Regions from separate parts of the Virgibacillus halodenitrificans genome, predicted to be linked through region 1. Evidence: predicted binding sites of a transcription regulator. Region 1 holds the regulator's gene; the other holds the start of a gene.
What was found. The regulator NrdR, encoded in region 1, represses ribonucleotide reductase genes. The targets are predictions, from matches to a motif close to AACACNATATATNGTGTT.
Positions count from the first base shown of each region.

Region 2: a site for NrdR is predicted at 5,022-5,039, ahead of BME96_RS09230 (vitamin B12-dependent ribonucleotide reductase). Genes of this name have one in related genera too.

Region 1 covers NZ_CP017962.1:1,476,884-1,486,297, reverse strand. Annotated here, with positions in the region: gene thrS (threonine--tRNA ligase) at 1-360, opposite strand, end outside; T-box leader at 411-632, opposite strand; gene ytxC (sporulation protein YtxC) at 690-1,541, opposite strand; gene dnaI (primosomal protein DnaI) at 1,955-2,881, opposite strand; gene BME96_RS07765 (replication initiation and membrane attachment family protein) at 2,903-4,237, opposite strand; gene nrdR (transcriptional regulator NrdR) at 4,274-4,756, opposite strand; gene BME96_RS07755 (cytosolic protein) at 4,791-5,180, opposite strand; gene speD (adenosylmethionine decarboxylase) at 5,439-5,819, opposite strand; gene BME96_RS07745 (glyceraldehyde-3-phosphate dehydrogenase) at 6,043-7,074, opposite strand; gene coaE (dephospho-CoA kinase) at 7,902-8,501, opposite strand; gene mutM (DNA-formamidopyrimidine glycosylase) at 8,516-9,343, opposite strand; gene polA (DNA polymerase I) at 9,358-9,414, opposite strand, start outside.
Region 2 covers NZ_CP017962.1:1,750,735-1,760,148, forward strand. Annotated here, with positions in the region: glycine riboswitch at 103-211, shown strand; gene gcvT (glycine cleavage system aminomethyltransferase GcvT) at 393-1,508, shown strand; gene gcvPA (aminomethyl-transferring glycine dehydrogenase subunit GcvPA) at 1,522-2,871, shown strand; gene gcvPB (aminomethyl-transferring glycine dehydrogenase subunit GcvPB) at 2,864-4,324, shown strand; gene BME96_RS09225 (rhodanese-like domain-containing protein) at 4,376-4,750, opposite strand; gene BME96_RS09230 (vitamin B12-dependent ribonucleotide reductase) at 5,152-7,710, shown strand; gene mntR (transcriptional regulator MntR) at 8,059-8,481, shown strand; gene BME96_RS09240 (patatin-like phospholipase family protein) at 8,777-9,414, shown strand, end outside.

The DNA of each region.
Region 1 (9,414 bases):
AAGGTCCTCTGGAGTAATTGTATGCTCCATATCCATATCGTAATAAAATCCTTCTTCTATTACAGGCCCAACTCCGAAATTTACCTCTTTAAAAAGTCTTTTAATTGCATGTGCCATAAGATGTGCTGTTGAATGGCGCATTACTTCAATACCTTCTTGGTTTTTATAAGTTATAATTTCAATTTTGCCGCCTGTCTGTAATTCACGTTTTAAGTCAACAAGCTCACCATTTAGCTTAATAGCAACTGCTTGCTTTTTTAATCCTGAAGAAATTGACCCTGCTATCTCTTCCCCTGTTGTACCTTGGGGAAATTGTTTTTCTGCTCCATCTGGAAAAATAATTGAGATTTCTGCTGCCATTATATTCACTCCTTTTTCAATTAAAAAACGCCCATCCCTCTGCTATTCAGCAAAGGGACGAGCGTTGGTCACGTCGTGGTTCCACCCTAATTTCCGTAATATATACGGCTTTGGTATCTTTAACGCAGATAAGACGCTGCTATTTACTACATATTCGATAGCAGAGTTCAAAGGTGGTAATTAATTGTGTGTGATGCGGAAGCTCCCAGCCATTGGCTTCCTTCTCTGGTACATCCAGGAACAATTAATCTTGTCCTTTTCCATACTTTTAAGTAATAGATTTATAATGAGTATTATAGCCCTACAATGTTTTAAAATCAAGTCTTTATTCATTGTTTTTTAATTTTATAAAGAAATGGAAAGTTTCTATAAGGAAAAAGACTGGCTCTTTCTTGAAAAACATTTATTACTGTCAATGTTTTTGGATCATCAGGCTTATCTCCATAGATATTTACCTTTGCAGGTGCCATTGCGATCAGAGGAGCCAAATTCATTTCTTCTTCATCTAGACCTACCATGTACAACGGTTCCTTCTGCATGATGCTATGAAGTTCTATCGGTGACATACTCTTTCCGTCAGAATGATAAAATGTGAAAGAATCTCCTTGTAATACATGTATCTCTGTTATTATTGGATCTTTTTTAATAATATATTCACGAAGCATATTAACAAATTCCTGATGTTCTTCCTCACGCTTAAATTCATCAATAGCTAATCCAACATAGTAAACAAGTTTTTCTTTAAAGCTCTTTAAACCAAACTTAACTATAGAATCGAAATGTATTGTAGCGATATTTTTAAAATTTGCTATGAATAAAGACATTAATAAATTGCTGGGATCCTTGTCATTTCTAACTTTCCTGCTGTCTTCATCATCACCTCTCACTATCCATTGGGCCAGATCCAATATACGTTCCACTTCGTCAGCATTCGTGTAGTAATAATAATTATAGATAATTTCTTTTAAACATGATCTTAAACGATATTTGATAAACACATCTACCATAGCCCGAGCATTTGTTATAGTTAAATCATCCGCAGGGGCATTTTTATCAACACATAGATGATTCCCCCAATCTTCATTTCTTTTCCAGCACAATTCAATATGTGGATCATAATAAAACAAGCGGTCACAAAAGTAGCTTACTTCTTTATCAGATTCTAAATAAACCTCCAGCAATAAACATCACCCTCACCCAACACCAAACTGTTACATTATATGGACAAAGATGAGAAAAAATGAATAATCAGGAAAACTAGTAAATGAAATTAGTAAAAACTAAAAGATCTGCAAGTAAAGAATTTTTTATAGCAGGAAGTAAAGTTCGTACAACAAAAACTATCGACAGCAATGAGAGATAATCGAGGTAGAAAAAGTTAATCAGCAGTTGAACCAGAGTATCCACAACAGGATAATTTACCACATTTTTTCCGAGAAGGTCCGTTTACAATCCCGGAAATTTACTTTAGAATTTATAAATGGCTCATGAGAAAACTCAAACAAATAATTTCGAGGCAAATTTATATTCATCCTTACAAAGAAAAGCTAGTAAAAAAGCAATTCATTTGCCTTTTCACTAGCTTTTTAACATATTAATTCCTACGGTTATTCCCATTTATTTCTACTTCTTTACACACTTGCTTCATTCGTTCAATGATTCTACCGGCCTTCACTAATTCAACTCCCCCTCTTGTAGTTGCGAGATGCTTCTCCAACTGTTCCAAGCTATAATTGGAAGTAAAGAATACCGGAAGTCGCTCCATCATTCTGTATTGAAGAATAGAACCAAGAATTTCATCACGGAACCAGGCAGATTGCATTTCAGCTCCGATGTCATCAAGCATCAGCACATCTGCTTTTTTGAAGAATTCAACTTTATCATTAAAAGAATCATCTTTCATGGAAGCTTTTATTTCTCTTACGAATTCAGGCATATAGATGAGCGTAGAAGAAACATTAAATTCTTTTAATTTATTTGCCAGTGCACCTAGAAAATATGTTTTTCCTACACCAAATGGTCCGTAAAAATAGATTCCCTTTTGAGGAACCCCATTTTTAGCTCGTTCAACAAAGGAGAGCAATTCACGTACTGCATTGCTTCTTTCCGGATTACTATCGATATCAGCTATGGTAGCTTCCATAATTTCTTTAGGCATATACAGACTTTGAATAAGCTTTTGCTGTTTCTTTTGCTTTTCATAGTCAAGGCGACTATGGCATTTTTCATAAGACAAATGTATTTCATTATTTTCCACATGTAAAATCGGCGAGTATCCCTGAAGCATATTCACACACGAATCAAAGGATTTGCATGCCGTACATTGCTTAGTCTGTGACTTGTATTCATAAAGCTTTATTAGATTTTTATCAATCTCTTTTTGAGTGAGCTCTGGATGCAAAGAAAGAAATTCTTTAATTTCAGGATCATTGACTACTTCCTGCTTCACACGGGCATAAGTTTCCTTGAAATTTTCATTTTCTCTCATCCATTTTTGTAAAGCTGTTTGTACTGGTTTCATAAAAATCATCCTTGAGACAAATTATTTTTCATTACTAACAGAGTACTGACGAAGCAACGCTTCTATTTCCTCCTGCTCTTTCTGCTTGTCTACATCTTCTATATTCTCTGCTTCTGTTGATTTTTTCTTATTCCTGTCTTTAAACCAATCCGGAATTACTTCAGTAGACTTATTGCGATAGGAATTATTCTTATTACTCTTTTGCTTACCCTGATATCGCTCTTTTTCTTTTTTAGCAAACTCCATTGCATCCTTAGCAGTCTGTAAGTTCGCTCTGGACCAATGGCTTGCTATCGTCTCGATATAAGCTTTGGAAAGCTTCATATTAGATTGCAACAGCACATAATGGATCAACACATTCATCACTGGAGCTGGAAGACCCTGTGATGTCATCACCTCACGAATAACTTTCATATCCTGTTCAGAAGCCTGCTTACCATTCGATAAATCTTCCAGTAATTGTTTTGGAGAAATTGTTTCGAGCTCATAAATTAGCTGTTCTTCTTTCGTAAGTGGTCTATCACGCATCGTTTTCTTTCTATTTTGCTTTTCTGTTAATCTTACGGATTGTTGGTTATTCTTTGTTTTAAACAAATCATGACATGCACTTTTAAATTCATCTTGATTTAAAATATTATCTTCTGATAGTGCCCACAAGACTGACTTTTCCACTTCAAAGGAAGCAAGATCATATAAATTCATCATTTGCATTATCAACCTGCGATTCTCTTTAGTTAAAACCCTGTTAATGGGAATCATACGTTGTCTTAACATGTTTTCCATCCAGGAGAAATCTAGTTGTGTCATCTGTTGCTCTTGTTCCTCCAAAGATTGATTAGCAGGAGCACCTTCCATCGTAGGTGTAAATGTTTGAAATACCTCATTGAAGGTTGCTGTCACTTCAACGTCTGTTTGCCTATCCTTTTTCTTGGAGAAATGCTTTTCTAAGAGGGAAAATTTCTCCTCACCAATATGGTGATACAGGAGTTGTGTAAGCATGGCATCATTAAAAAAGCCAGCAGGGGAAAAAGGGCTTTGTAATTGGTATGTATATATAGTTGCCTGAGAGGACTGGCTAACATAAGTTTTCAGTAACCCAATAGCTTCCAACTTTATTCTTGAACGATATACCTCGTCCAATGGCAAATTTAAGTAATTCATCAGAGTATGATGTGTTTGTGGCGTATTTGCAGTAAACATTCTTTCATTTAAAAGAGTTTGAAATAATGAAATCGCATGAATACCGATTAAAGGCTGATACAAATGTGTTAAAGAGAGGTTATATTCTGTTGGTAAGTCATTCTTTAATTCGACAAAATATCCATCAACCGGTAATATTTTTCCGATATAATTCATAGATCTCTAACCCTTTCCATTGCTTATATTTACGTTCTATTTTTTATCTTCCTGATGATCTTCTTTATCTGTATTAATCAGATCCTTTAGTTCATCAAGAAAAACTGTAATGTCTTTAAATTGACGATACACAGAGGCAAACCTCACATATGCTACCTCATCTATTTCAGATAAACGGTCCATGACCATTTCACCAATTTCCTTACTGTCTACCTCTGATAGACCAGTATTGCGCAATTCTCTTTCTACATCCAATCCAGTTGACTCTAATTTTTCAAGTGGAACAGGGCGTTTTTCACAAGCCTTAATTAAGCCTCTAATTAATTTTTCCCTACTAAATTCCTGGCGGGCACCCTCTTTTTTCACTACAATTAATGGTACTTCTTCCACACGTTCAAAGGTCGTAAAGCGAAATCCGCATTGTTCGCACTCACGACGTCTACGGATAGAGCTACCTTCTTCGATTGGACGAGAGTCTAAAACTTTTGTACTTTTATTACCGCAATTTGAACATTTCACGTTGTTCAACCCCATTCGTTTTGTCTGCAATCTTCTAGGTAATTAATGTTAATTCTTTATTGATATCATTATATAAGCTATATATAATTTTACTACTGTAACCAAAATCAATAGGAAGAAGGGACTCTGTTGTTACCGAAAAGTCAATTGCTGTATAGTATGGTCTAACCATAATCACTGTTGCTACAATAAAAGCATTTCTTCCCTTTTTCACTTGTAAACTAATTTCTCCATGTTCCTTGGACATTGCGTGAACTTCGTAAACAGAGGATTTTTCAAAGAAATCAACAAGGTATTGAAACCCTTTGTCTTTAGTTATTTTATAATAATGTGTTTGAAGTGATGGATCCCAGTGATTTTCCCTTGTTTCTGCTTGATTACCAAAATATTTGTTAACCTTCTGACGTAAGCCTATTTTCCTCACCTCATTGGGATATCGATTTTTATGTATAGTATTACTATTTTATCATGATTTCGATAAATCCTCTATTAGAATAGAATGGAAAGTATCTAAAAAGAAGATATTATACTTAAAATAATAGTTGCATGATTAGAGGAGAAACTCGTGAAAGCTTAATATAAACTTTAAGGTTACATTGTAATTTATCGTTTTTAAATGGTAATTTAAGACAAAAAAACAAAGGGTTGATGCTCCCTATTTAGAACATTCAACCCAGATTATTTATAAAACTTTTTGAAATTGGTTTACTTTAATTGGTCCCATACCTCTAGGTATTTCAACTTTCTCACATGTATCCGATTCAAGTGCTTCTGCTATATATTCAGCTGCAACGTTAGGATCAATAATATCTCCACAAGTATACACATCAATACTTGCATATCCATGCTCCGGAAAGCTGTGAATGGTTAGGTGTGATTCAGAAATAATAACTACCCCACTCACACCATGAGGAGCGAACTTATGAAATGCTACCTCCCGTATTTCAGCCCCAGCTTTTAATGCTGCATTTACAAATATGCGTTCAATTAATCCCATATCATTTAACTTTTCAATATTGCATCCCCATAGTTCTGCAATGACATGTCTTCCCATTGTATCCATAGGAATCCCCCTTTTATCAAATTTCTTCCTGCCATTCACTTCTGCCACGGGGGAAAGTTAGTCCGATGAGGTCCTAACCCTTTAAGCAGAACTAATACTATTCAGGAAGTACAACGAAAAGTATAAACGGTTTTTCCCACATTTGCAATATATTTTTAATAATAAAGAGTATTGATCATGATAATAAATTATCATGATCAATACTCTCAATAAAAGTAAATATTTAAGAGATTTTAACTTGTTTTTGGTGCAAATATGTTCCTACATATCTAGCTAAATCCACAACTCGTTTTGAATAACCCCATTCATTATCATACCAGGCTAAAACCTTTATTTTATTGTTTTCCATTACTATTGTAGACAAGCCATCTACAATTGCGGAAAATTCAGTTGTTGTGTAGTCAATAGAAACTAACGGCTCTTCAGTATATTTAATAATTCCATTTAATTCACCTTGCGCTACATTTTTAAATACTTTATTCACTTCTTCAACTGATACAGCCTTTTCCACATCCACCACCAGATCTACAAGAGAAACATTTGGCGTTGGTACTCGAAGTGCCATTCCATGTAATTTTCCATTTAAATGTGGCATTACTTCTCCAAGAGCTTTTGCAGCACCAGTTGATGTAGGAATAATAGACTGTGTGCAGCCACGTGCACGACGTAAATCCTTATGAGGATTATCAATATTTTTTTGATCATTTGTAAAAGAGTGTACTGTTGTCATTAGCCCATTTACAATGTTAAAATGATCATCAATTACTTTTGCTATAGGAGCCAAGCAATTGGTTGTACAAGAAGCATTTGAGATAACATCATCTTTATCCGGATGGTATGTTTCTTCGTTTACTCCCATCACAATTGTATTATCTACTTGCTTACCAGGTGCTGTAATAACAACTTTCTTCGCTCCGGCTTTTATGTGAAGGCCTGCTGTTTCCTTCGTTTTAAATTTACCAGTTGCTTCGATAACTACATCTATATTCAATTCTTCCCACGGAAGTTTTTCAGGTTCTCTAGAATTTACTATTTTAATTTGTTTTTGATTTATTTCCAGACCATTTTCAAGCGCTTTCACTTCACCTTGAAAAATCCCGTGGACACTGTCATATTTAATAAGATGGGCAAGCGTTTCCGGAGGATAGCTTGCGTTAATTGCAATAACCTCTAATTGATCATCATTAATCGCTTGACGAAATACCATTCTGCCAATACGGCCAAAACCATTAATAGCAATTCGAGTTTTATTCATTTAAGGTCCTCCTATATGTGTTACACTTATTTGTCTTTTATATTAATTAGTATAACATATTAAAGTTTAAATGTGACCTTTAATTTTGTTTTTAATGCATGTTTAAGTATTCATACAATTGCGTTAAATATTGACCTTTTTCTTTGTGTAAAACAAGCAAAAATGGATGTAATAAAAATGTTGAAGTATAAGTTTTCTCCCATAATTTCACTTTCTTCGCATTAGGAGAAAACTGCGACGTAGTGAAAACTTATTTCCCAATTAATATAAAATAGCTAAATAACACCGCTACGGAAAAATACTGCGCTACTATTTACTATTATACCTAGGAAGAAAAATTGCGTCTGCATACCCCAGCATATGCTGTGTACGTATTGATTGGAGCGGAAGGGGGCGACTCCTGCCGGAATAGCATGAAGCCACTGAAAAAGTCCGGTAAATTCTTGAGAAGGCTAGTTCCAAAAAATTACATCACCACTTTTTAGTCTATGAGTGGAATAAACTGGTTCTGGCTCTCCATTTATGCATATTATCAAAACAAAATTTTGGGATAGCGTCTTTTGAAAAACTTCTATTTTAGTAGAAAATGACTTTTTCAGCGGCCTCGAATAGCATGAGCTGAAGACCCTGCACGAAGCGTAGCGGAGGAAGCGGCTGAAGCCATGCCGGCGGAAAGCGTCCCCCTGCAGTGGAAATCAATGGGTCCATTCATCTCCTTAAAATGAGATAAACTACTACCAAGTTACGTCGCAGTTTATCTATTTTACGAATTACTTTAAACTCTATTTTCTTTCGACCACAAAAAAAAGCCGGGAAATCCCGACTTTTTAAATGACTTCCCAGCTTTTTAAAAGTTTCTCCAATTGTTCGTATGTTTCAAATTTCGACCCGTTATTATCTATAACAGCATCTGCTAATGCTGCTTTTTCTTTAACAGGCATTTGCGACCGAATACGCTGTAAGGCTTCTTCTGCAGAATAGTTATCTCTTTCCATTAATCGCTTAAGCTGTAGCTCTTCGTCTACATATACAACAACTGTTTTATCAACAAAATGAGTTAATTTACTCTCAAATAAAAGTGGGATGTCTAAAACTACACATTTAGAACCAGCTTGTAAAAAGCCATCTCTTCTCTGAACCATTTTCTCTCGAACAGCTGGATGGACAATACTATTCAACTTATTCCTTTTATTTTCATCAGCAAAAATGAGAGCACCTAATTTTTTTCTATCTAGAGATTTATCCTCTCTTAGAATGTCTTTTCCAAACGTATCAATGATTTGCTCGTAAGCTTTTTCACCAGGCTTAACGACTTCTCTAGATAGCTTGTCCGCATCAACTACAGGAATATTATAATCATCGAACATAAGAGAAACAGTACTCTTTCCACTTGCGATACTACCTGTTAAACCTATCGTAAGTGCCATCTCCATCCCACCTCCTAATTTTTTTGACATGTAGGGCAAATGTGTGTGCCTCTGCCGCCTACTTTCATTTTCACAATTGGCTTGCCACATGTTTTACATGGTTTATTTTCCTGCCCGTATACAAAGAGCTCTTGTTGAAACATCCCCATCTGCCCCTGCCCATTTACATAGGAACGAATTGTTGTACCACCTAGTTTAACAGCTCCTGCGAGCGTATAAATTGCAGCTTCCTGTATCGCCTTTATTTCTTTCTTAGTTAATTTACTTGAACGCTTTAAAGGATGAATACCTGCTTTAAATAATGTTTCATCCACATAAATATTACCCAAACCAGCGAGTATTGACTGATCCAGCAATGCTGCTTTTATCGTTCGATCAGTCTTTTTCAGCTTGGAATAAAAGTAGTCAAACGTAAAAGCATCTTCAAATGGGTCAGGGCCCAATTGGTTTAGCGGTTTCTCATTTAATTCTTCTCCAATAGGATACACATGCATTGTGCCGAATTTACGCACATCATTATATCTCAGCTCGTCACCATCCTCAAAATAAAAGACGATATGTGTGTGCTTTTTTACTGGCTCAATCGGTTTGTTTACACTATATTTTCCTTCCATTCTTAAATGGGAAACTAAATAGTAATCATCCAATTGAAATAATAGAAACTTCCCTTTTCTTTTTATATCACGAATGGTCTGACCAGAGAGAATATGCTTAAACTCCTCTACATCATCTGGCTGCTTAATAATTTTGGGCCAATATACCTTTACTTTCTCAATCTTTTTATTTAGTACTAAGTTTTTTAGTGTTTTTCTAATTGTTTCAACTTCTGGCAACTCAGGCATCTTAACTTTTCTCCTTACTTAGCATCGAACCAGCTATTACCGTAGGCATAATCTACTTTTAATGGTACAAC
Region 2 (9,414 bases), 270 kb from region 1:
ACAAAAGGTTACTTCTATGCTATAATGATTTTATAAAAGTGAGTAGATCTTTCATGATATTGTTACATAGTATAACCAACTTTCAATATTTCATAAAAGCGAATGATTACAAGGGGAGAGATTATGGGGAAAGAAAGCGAATTAATTCCGCCGTAACGCCGAAGGAGCAAACAATTGTGAATCTCTCAGGCAAAAAGACTCTTGTAGGACGCACCTCTGGAGAGCGCTTACTAGTAATCGGGAAGCCACCCACGAAGCAAGTATTTGTAGTGTTTACTTAGAAAAGCTACAGGTATGCAACTTTCTGGTTTAAGGACAGAGATTTCATTGAATATCAGTGAGATCTCTTTTTTTATTTAAAGAATCAGAAAATTTAGATGGGAGAGTGGGAAATGAGTGATTTGAAGCGAACACCTTTATTCCCCGAGTATGAAAAGCATGGGGCAAAGACAATTGATTTTGGAGGTTGGGACTTACCAGTACAGTTTTCCAGTATAAAAGAAGAACACGAGGTTACTAGAACAACAGCTGGTTTATTTGATGTATCTCATATGGGAGAAATTGAAGTAAAAGGACCAAAAAGTTTAGAGTTTTTACAGCAAATGGTAACCAATGATGTATCTAAACTTGTACCTAATAAAGCACAGTATACGTTTATGTGTTACGAGGATGGCGGTACAGTCGATGATTTTCTTATCTATATGATAGAGGACTCCCATTATTTATTAGTAGTGAATGCAGCAAATACTGAAAAAGATTATGAATGGCTGGTAAAAAATAATGGCTACAGTGACGATGAAATAAGCATTGAAAATACATCTGCTTTTTACGTCCAATTAGCTCTACAGGGACCTAAGGCAGAATTAGTACTTCAATCTATTACGGATTTCGATTTGTCAGAGATTAAATTCTTCCGCTTCGAAAAAGAAGTGTATTTCCATGGTATTACCACACCTGCCCTTGTGTCACGAACAGGTTATACAGGAGAAGATGGTTTTGAAATTTATATTAAGAAGGAACATGGCAGGGATCTATGGAAGTTGATTCTTCAGGCCGGGGAAAAAGAGGGTGTGCAGCCAATTGGTCTTGGTGCAAGAGACACACTGCGTTTTGAAGCAAATCTCGCGTTGTATGGCCAGGAGCTATCTAAAGATATTTCCCCAGTGGAAGCCGGGTTAACTTTTGCTATAAAACCGAATAAAGAGGCTGACTTCATTGGAAAAGAAGTACTGAAAAATCAAATGGAAAATGGTCCAAAGAGAAAGCTAGTAGGGATTGAAATGATTGATAAAGGAATACCTAGACATGGTTACGAAGTGTTAGTTGATGACCGGTCTATTGGCTTTATAACCTCAGGTACCCAATCACCAACGTTAAATAAGAATATAGGTCTGGCATTAGTTGAAAAAGGTTATACAGAAGAAGGTACAGAATTAACTGTTCAAGTTAGAAAGAGAAAATTAAAAGCTAAGATTATTAAAACTCCATTTTATAAACGAGTGAAATAAGGGGGAAACCGGGATGGAATTTCGTTATTTACCAATGACCGAGATTGATAAGCAGGAAATGCTTAATACAATAGGAATTCGTTCTACAGATGAGTTATTCTCAGATATTCCAAGTCAATTACGTATGCAGCAAGAGTTAAACCTAAAAAAACCTGCCAATGAGGCTGATTTAATGAAAGAACTTTCAAAAATGGCTGGAAGAAATGCCAATTTGAAAGAATATAGTTCCTTTTTAGGCGCTGGGGTTTATGATCATTTTATTCCATCTGTCGTGGATCATATCATTTCACGTTCTGAATTCTATACGGCATATACTCCTTATCAGCCTGAAATCTCACAAGGAGAGTTACAAGCAATATTTGAATTTCAGACAATGATATCAGAACTTACTGGTATGGCTGTGGCGAACTCTTCTATGTATGATGGAGGTACTGCCCTAGCTGAAGCTGTTAACCTAAGTGCTGCACAAACAAAAAAGAAAAAGATACTTGTTTCTAAAGCAGTTCATCCAGAATCACGGGCTGTTATTGCATCCTATGCCAAAGGACCAAATTTAGAAATTGTGGAAATAGACTTTGAAAATGGATTGACGGATCTCGCACAGCTTGAAAAAGAACTCGATGAAAATACAGCAAGTGTTGTTTTACAGTATCCTAATTTCTTTGGTCAAATTGAACCTTTGGAAAAAGTTAAAGAGTTAATCAGTACACAAAAGAAAACGATGTTTATTGTTTCCAGCAATCCATTGGCTTTAGGTTATTTGACGCCACCAGGAGATTTCGGAGCAGATATTGTAGTAGGTGACACACAAGTTTTTGGCATTCCAGCACAATATGGTGGACCACATTGTGGTTATTTCGCTACCACCGAGAAACTCATGAGAAAGGTTCCGGGTCGTCTTGTTGGTCAAACTGTAGATGAAGATGGCGTTCGTGGATTTGTATTAACCTTGCAAGCAAGGGAGCAACATATTAGAAGAGATAAAGCCACTTCTAATATATGCTCCAATCAAGCTTTGAATGCATTAGCGAGCTCTGTTGCTATGAGTTCAATTGGAAAGCATGGTTTAAGGAAAATGGCTGTGATGAATATGCAAAAGACCCGTTATGCTAAAGAATTACTGAAGAAAGCAAAAATTCCCGTAGTAAACAACGGAGCTTATTTTAATGAGATTGTCATTAAACTGGATAAATCAGTAGCAGAAGTAAATACTGGTTTGTTGGAGAAGAAGATAATTGGAGGTTATGATCTGGAGCAGGCTTATCCAGAACTACAAGGTCATATGCTAATCGCAGTAACAGAAATTCGTACAAAAGAAGAAATAGAAACTTTTGTAAAAGAATTGGGGGATATAAATGGCTAATCAGGACTTTCCGTTAATTTTTGAACGAAGCAGAGAAGGAAGAACAAGTTATAGCTTACCAGAATTAGATGTACCAGATTACGACATTGATCAAGAAATGGAAGAAGTTTATATTCGTAAATCTGCTCCTGAATTGCCAGAGGTAAGCGAATTGGACATCATCCGTCATTATACCGGACTCTCCAATCGAAATTATGGAGTCGATTCAGGATTTTATCCGTTAGGTTCATGTACGATGAAGTACAACCCTAAAATTAATGAGGATGTAGCAAGACTTGATGGCTTCAGTCATATTCATCCCTATCAAAATGCCAATAGTGTTCAAGGAGCTATGGAGATGCTCTATGATCTGCAAACTTCTTTAAAGGAAATAACAGGAATGCATGAGGTATCCCTTCAGCCTGCAGCAGGAGCACACGGAGAATGGACCGCTTTAATGATGATTCGTGCTTATCATGAAGCAAATGGAGATATGGAGCGTACCAAGGTAATCGTCCCGGATTCTGCTCATGGAACAAATCCAGCATCAGCTACCGTGGCTGGCTTTGAAGCAATAACAGTTAAATCAAATGAAAAAGGTTTAGTAGACTTAGAGGATTTAAGAAGAGTGGTGGGTAAGGATACTGCTGCGTTAATGCTGACTAATCCAAATACGTTAGGGTTATTCGAAACTGAAATTATGGAGATGGCTGAAATCGTCCATACTGCAGGAGGTAAATTATATTATGATGGAGCAAATCTGAATGCCATCATGGGTTACACCCGCCCTGGAGACATGGGATTTGATGCGGTTCATCTAAATCTTCATAAAACATTTACCGGACCACATGGTGGAGGAGGACCAGGCTCTGGGCCAGTTGGGGTTTCTAAAGAGTTGGAACCTTATTTACCTAAACCGATTTTAACTAAAAAAGAAGATCAATATATCTTTAATTATGATCGACCTCATTCCATTGGAAGAGTGAAGCCGTATTATGGTAATTTCGGTATTAACCTCCGGGCGTATACTTATATTCGGACAATGGGTGCTGAAGGACTGAAAAAGGTTAGTGAGTATGCTGTACTAAATGCAAATTATATGATGAGAAAATTAGAGAAAAGATATACGCTTCCATATCCACAACATTGTAAACATGAGTTTGTATTGTCAGGTAAGCAACAGAAAAAGTTAGGGGTGCGGACGTTAGATATAGCTAAGCGTTTGTTGGACTATGGATATCACCCACCAACTATTTACTTCCCATTAAATGTGGAAGAGGCTTTAATGGTTGAGCCAACAGAAACAGAGTCAAAGGAAACGTTAGATGGGTTTATTGATACAATGCTTTCGATTGCAGACGAATCTGAACATAACCCAGAGTTAGTTCAAGAAGCCCCGCACAATACAATAGTCAAAAGAATGGATGAAACAACTGCTGCCAGAAAACCAATACTGCGTTATTATGGTAAATAATCGAGAATAAAATAGAAAAAAAGTTCCTAAGAGTTACTTAGGAACTTTTTTCTATTTCTTAGTTTTTACTTTACCAGTCCATTTTTTAAAGCCGCCTTTTAACTGGTTTATATCCTCATAGCCTTTTTTATTAAGTAATTGAGCTGCTCTCGCAGATCTTGATCCACTTTGACAGTATAAGTATACTGGTTTATCTTTACGGATTTCAATCAGGCGTTGCCGCATTTGAGTTACAGGGATATTTCTGGCCCCTAATATATGACCACGATCAAATTCCTGTGGCTCCCGCACGTCTATTAACTGTGCTTTTCGATATCCTTCACGAAACTGATCTTCCGTTAAGGTCTTTAAAAATGTGCGCTGGCGAAAATACCTAAAAATACTAAACGCTGCCAATGCAACGATCGCTATTATTAAAAACTCCATCATTCTTCCCCCGTCACTACAATTATTTCATATCTATTATATGCTTAATCTAATATTTTTTCAAAGCTTTTCCCAAGGATCTTTGTAAGTTTCTTTAGAGTTGCTTTTCTTACAAAGAAAATCTTATACTATGTTGGTGACAAAAACCTACATAACTTATTAATGCAAACCACAAAATTCTTGGTTTCGCAGGAGATTTTAATCAAAATCTTACTTAGGCTTTTATTTGCTAGTAATTTCACCTCTTTTCATTGCTTGACAAAAATCGAAAAGCCCAACATATAGTATTTTTTAAAGAATTCTTCTCAATATATTGTTTATGATAGACCGAATGTGGTAATGTATTACTAGCGAATTAATTACTTAAGACAGTCAAATGTAGTAGTAAAAGGAGCGATTAAATGCCTACTGTTATTGATCAAACAGGAATAAATGTTGAACAACTAAATGAGGACATTCGGTTATTTCCGCAAGTCCACCCAATCACAGAAGAAATGCAGCTTAGTCATCAAGGGGTTTCCAGACTTGTTATGCTTGATAGATATGCATATAAAGATACAGAAAAGAGAACTTTAAAAGCTGGGGATTTTGTAGTTTTGACAGTAAAAGCAGACCCTAAGTTTCCTGCAAGAGGTTATGGTTTTGTAAAATCTGTCAATTGGATAGAAAAAGAGGCTGAGATTAAAGTAGATGCAGAATTTGTTTCCATCTTAGATAATGAAGAGGAAGCTAAGTCCGGTATTGTTAAACGGAGTCTGGATGTCATAGACAAGCCGCTGGAGATTTTTTATGAACAAATCGCAAAGCGAAATGCTAAAGGGCTTTCCAGCGTGGAACAAACAACTGAGAAGCAACAGACATGGTTTCAGCAGTTTAATAGAGAATTAACGGACATGAATTTCATACCTGCAGGCAGGGTTTTATATGGAGCAGGAGCAAATACAGATGTAACTTATTTTAATTGCTATGTAATGCCATATATTAAAGATTCTCGTGAAGGTATCTCCGACCATAGAAAACAAGTAATGGAGATAATGAGCAGAGGCGGCGGGGTAGGAACGAATGGCTCTACTCTTCGTCCAAGGAATACATTAGCACGAGGAGTGAATGGTAAATCGTCCGGCTCTGTTTCCTGGCTGGATGACATTGCTAAATTAACGCATTTAGTAGAACAGGGAGGGTCACGTCGTGGAGCGCAAATGATTATGCTTGTTGATTCCCACCCTGATATTATTGAGTTTATTATTTCTAAAATGCAAAACCCACGTATTTTACGTTATTTAATTGAAAACACTCAAGATGAACAAATTAAGCGTCTTGCTAAGGAAAAACTGAATTTTACCCCGTTAACAGATACAGAAATGGATTTGTATCAAGGAATTGTAAATTATCGTAACCAACCAGGTTTGGGAGGGTTCACCCAAGCTGCTATTAGGGAAGCTGAAGATAAATTAAGAACAGGTGGAACATACTCTGTCCATAACGCTGAATTTCTTACTGGTGCTAATATTTCCGTCTGTTTGACAAAGGAATTTATGGAAGCAGTAGAAAATGATACTATGTATGATTTACGTTTTCCAGATGTAGAAAGCTATACCAATGAAGAAATGGAAGCATATAATAACAAGTGGCATGAAATTGGTGATGTACGTAAATGGGAAGAAATGGGCTACGGAGTTCGTGTTTACCGTCGTATAAAAGCTACAGAATTATGGAATCTTATTAATATTTGTGCAACCTATTCAGCTGAGCCAGGTATTTTCTTTATTGATAATGCAAATGATATGACAAATGCAAAAGCATATGGTGATCAGGTTGTGGCTACAAATCCATGTGGTGAGCAACCATTGGCTCCTTACTCTGTTTGTAATTTGGCTGCTGTAAATTTAGCTCAGATGGCAAATAAAGAAACAAAGAACGTTAATTTTGAAAAATTAAAGCAAACAGTTAGAACCGGTGTGAGGATGCAGGATAATGTCATAGATGCGACACCATATTTTTTGGAGGAAAATAAGAAGCAAGCATTAGGAGAAAGACGTGTAGGCTTAGGTGTTATGGGGTTACATGATCTATTAATTTATTGTGAGACAGAATATGGTTCAGAGGAAGGTAATAAATTAGTAGATCAGATCTTTGAAATAATTGCCACTACTGCTTATAGAGAGTCAATCGAACTGGCAAAAGAAAAGGGGAGTTTTCCTTTCTTAACAGGAAGTACAAGAGAGGAAACAGAAGATTTACGCAAAGCATTTATTAATACAGGTTATATGAAACAAATGCCAGAGGATATAAGAAATGGTATTTTGGAGCATGGGATTCGAAACTCTCATTTACTAACAGTGGCTCCAACAGGTAGTACGGGAACAATGGTGGGTGTATCTACGGGCCTTGAACCGTATTTTTCCTTCTCCTATTACCGCAGTGGCAGGTTAGGTAAGTTTATCGAAGTAAAGGCGGATATCGTACAAGAATACTTGGACAAGCATCCAGAACAGGATTCAAATAACCTACCTGCATGGTTTGTTACTGCAATGGACCTAAAACCAGAAGCACATGCTGATACACAATGTGTTATTCAGCGGTGGGTTGATAGCTCTATTTCTAAAACAGTAAACGCACCGAAAGGTTATTCAGTTGATCAAGTAGAGAATGTATATCGCAGACTTTATAAAGGCGGGGCTAAGGGCGGAACTGTCTATGTGGATGGCAGTCGAGATACCCAAGTCTTAACACTTAAAGCAGAAGAGAATACATTCGGTGAACAAACAGAGCTCTTCCCGGAAACTGAGCGCCCTAAAGTAGTTTTAATGGATACGATTCAAGAACTTGATAAAACAAATGTAACAATAGGTTCAGAGGTAGGGGATACATGTCCAGTATGCCGAAATGGAAGTGTAGAAGACATCGGAGGATGTAATACATGCACAAGTTGTGGAGCCCAACTTAAATGTGGTTTGTAAATCTTCAAAAAAGAAAGTAGCCAGAGAGGTTGCTTTCTTTTTCCTTGTTTAATACTAAATGTTCCTGTATGCTTTAGGATAGAAACAAAGTTGCGCAAGATAAAAAAAGATTCTTTATAATTGTATAGAGAAAATTTCTTATAGGTACTGTTGAACAAACTACAACAGATGTATAAGTAACACTTCTTTACTGTGAAGGAAGTTAACCAAATTCACACGACCTATTTTAAAACACGCCAACTTTTTTGCTTCATTATACGTTCATTCATATTAGATGGATGATAATTATGCACGTTTAAACTTTATCCGATAACCAAATAATAATTAATGAAATGAGGGGAGAAACTAATGCCGACACCAAGTATGGAAGACTATATTGAACAAATATATAACCTAATGAAGTCAAAAGGATATGCAAGGGTATCTGCACTGGCAGAAGCACTTGAAGTCCACCCTTCCTCAGTTACAAAAATGATTCAAAAATTGGACAAGGACGATTATCTTAATTACGAAAAATATAGAGGATTTGTTCTTACGGCTCAAGGAGAAAAAATAGGTGAACGATTGGTATTTCGTCATGAGTTGTTAGAAGATTTCCTTGAAATTATTGGAGTAGACAAAGAGAATATCTACGAAGATGTAGAGGGTATTGAACATCATCTTAGCTGGAATTCCATTGATCGTATTGGAGATTTAGTCAACTATTTTAAAGAAGACCCAGCTAGAGTAGATGCTTTACGAGAGTATCACATGAAAGAAGAAGATCAATGAATAGCCATTAACATACAATGATAATACATTGTATGTTTTTTATTTTTTGAAGAAAATATTGGTTCTATTGCAATGCCGGAGTACAATCATTAGCTGGTATATTCAGTATAGGATAGAACTGCGAAATAGTGTGGGAAAATCTGACGCAGGAAACTTTAATTAGCAGCAAAGAACTAGTAAGTCAGCAGCAGAGCAAGATAACCTTCGAAATGAACTACTTCCATGAAAAATGTTCTAAAAATTTTAAAAAGCTATATAGCTGTATAGCAAAGAATTTTTGAAATGGGGTGTTATTTTGGAGGTTGATGCGGTTTTTTCTGGTGGTGGAATAAAAGCCTATGCATTTCTTGGCGTGCTGGAAAGTATGGAGAATAAAGGATTGGAAATTAGAAGATGTGCAGGTACTTCAGCAGGAGCGATTGTTGCAGCGCTTATAGCAGCTGGATATAAGAATAAAGAGATATTCGAACTTATTTCAAACTTGGAATTAACGAAATTTATTGATCCTCCTGTAATCACAAAGATTTTTCCGTTAAGCAAATGGTTCTACATTTATTTTAAGTTAGGAATAAATAAAGGAGATATATTAGAAGCATGGTTGTACGAACATTTAGCAAACAAAAATGTATATACGTTTAAAGATCTCCACCTTGAAACCCTTAAAATTGTAGTCAGTGATATTTCCCTAGGTAAGTTAGTCGTTATACCAGATGATTTAAAGCGAATTTATGATATTAATCCAGATTATTTTCCGGTTTCAAAAGCGATTAGGATGAGTGCTGGTTTTCCATACTTTTTCATGCCTAAACAAATACCAAACTTGACTTCCAGAAAAAGTTTAATTGTGGATGGAGGATTGTTAAGTAATTTTCCTTTATGGATTTTCGAAAAAGAGAGAGAAATAAATCAACGACCTGTACTAGGAATAAAATT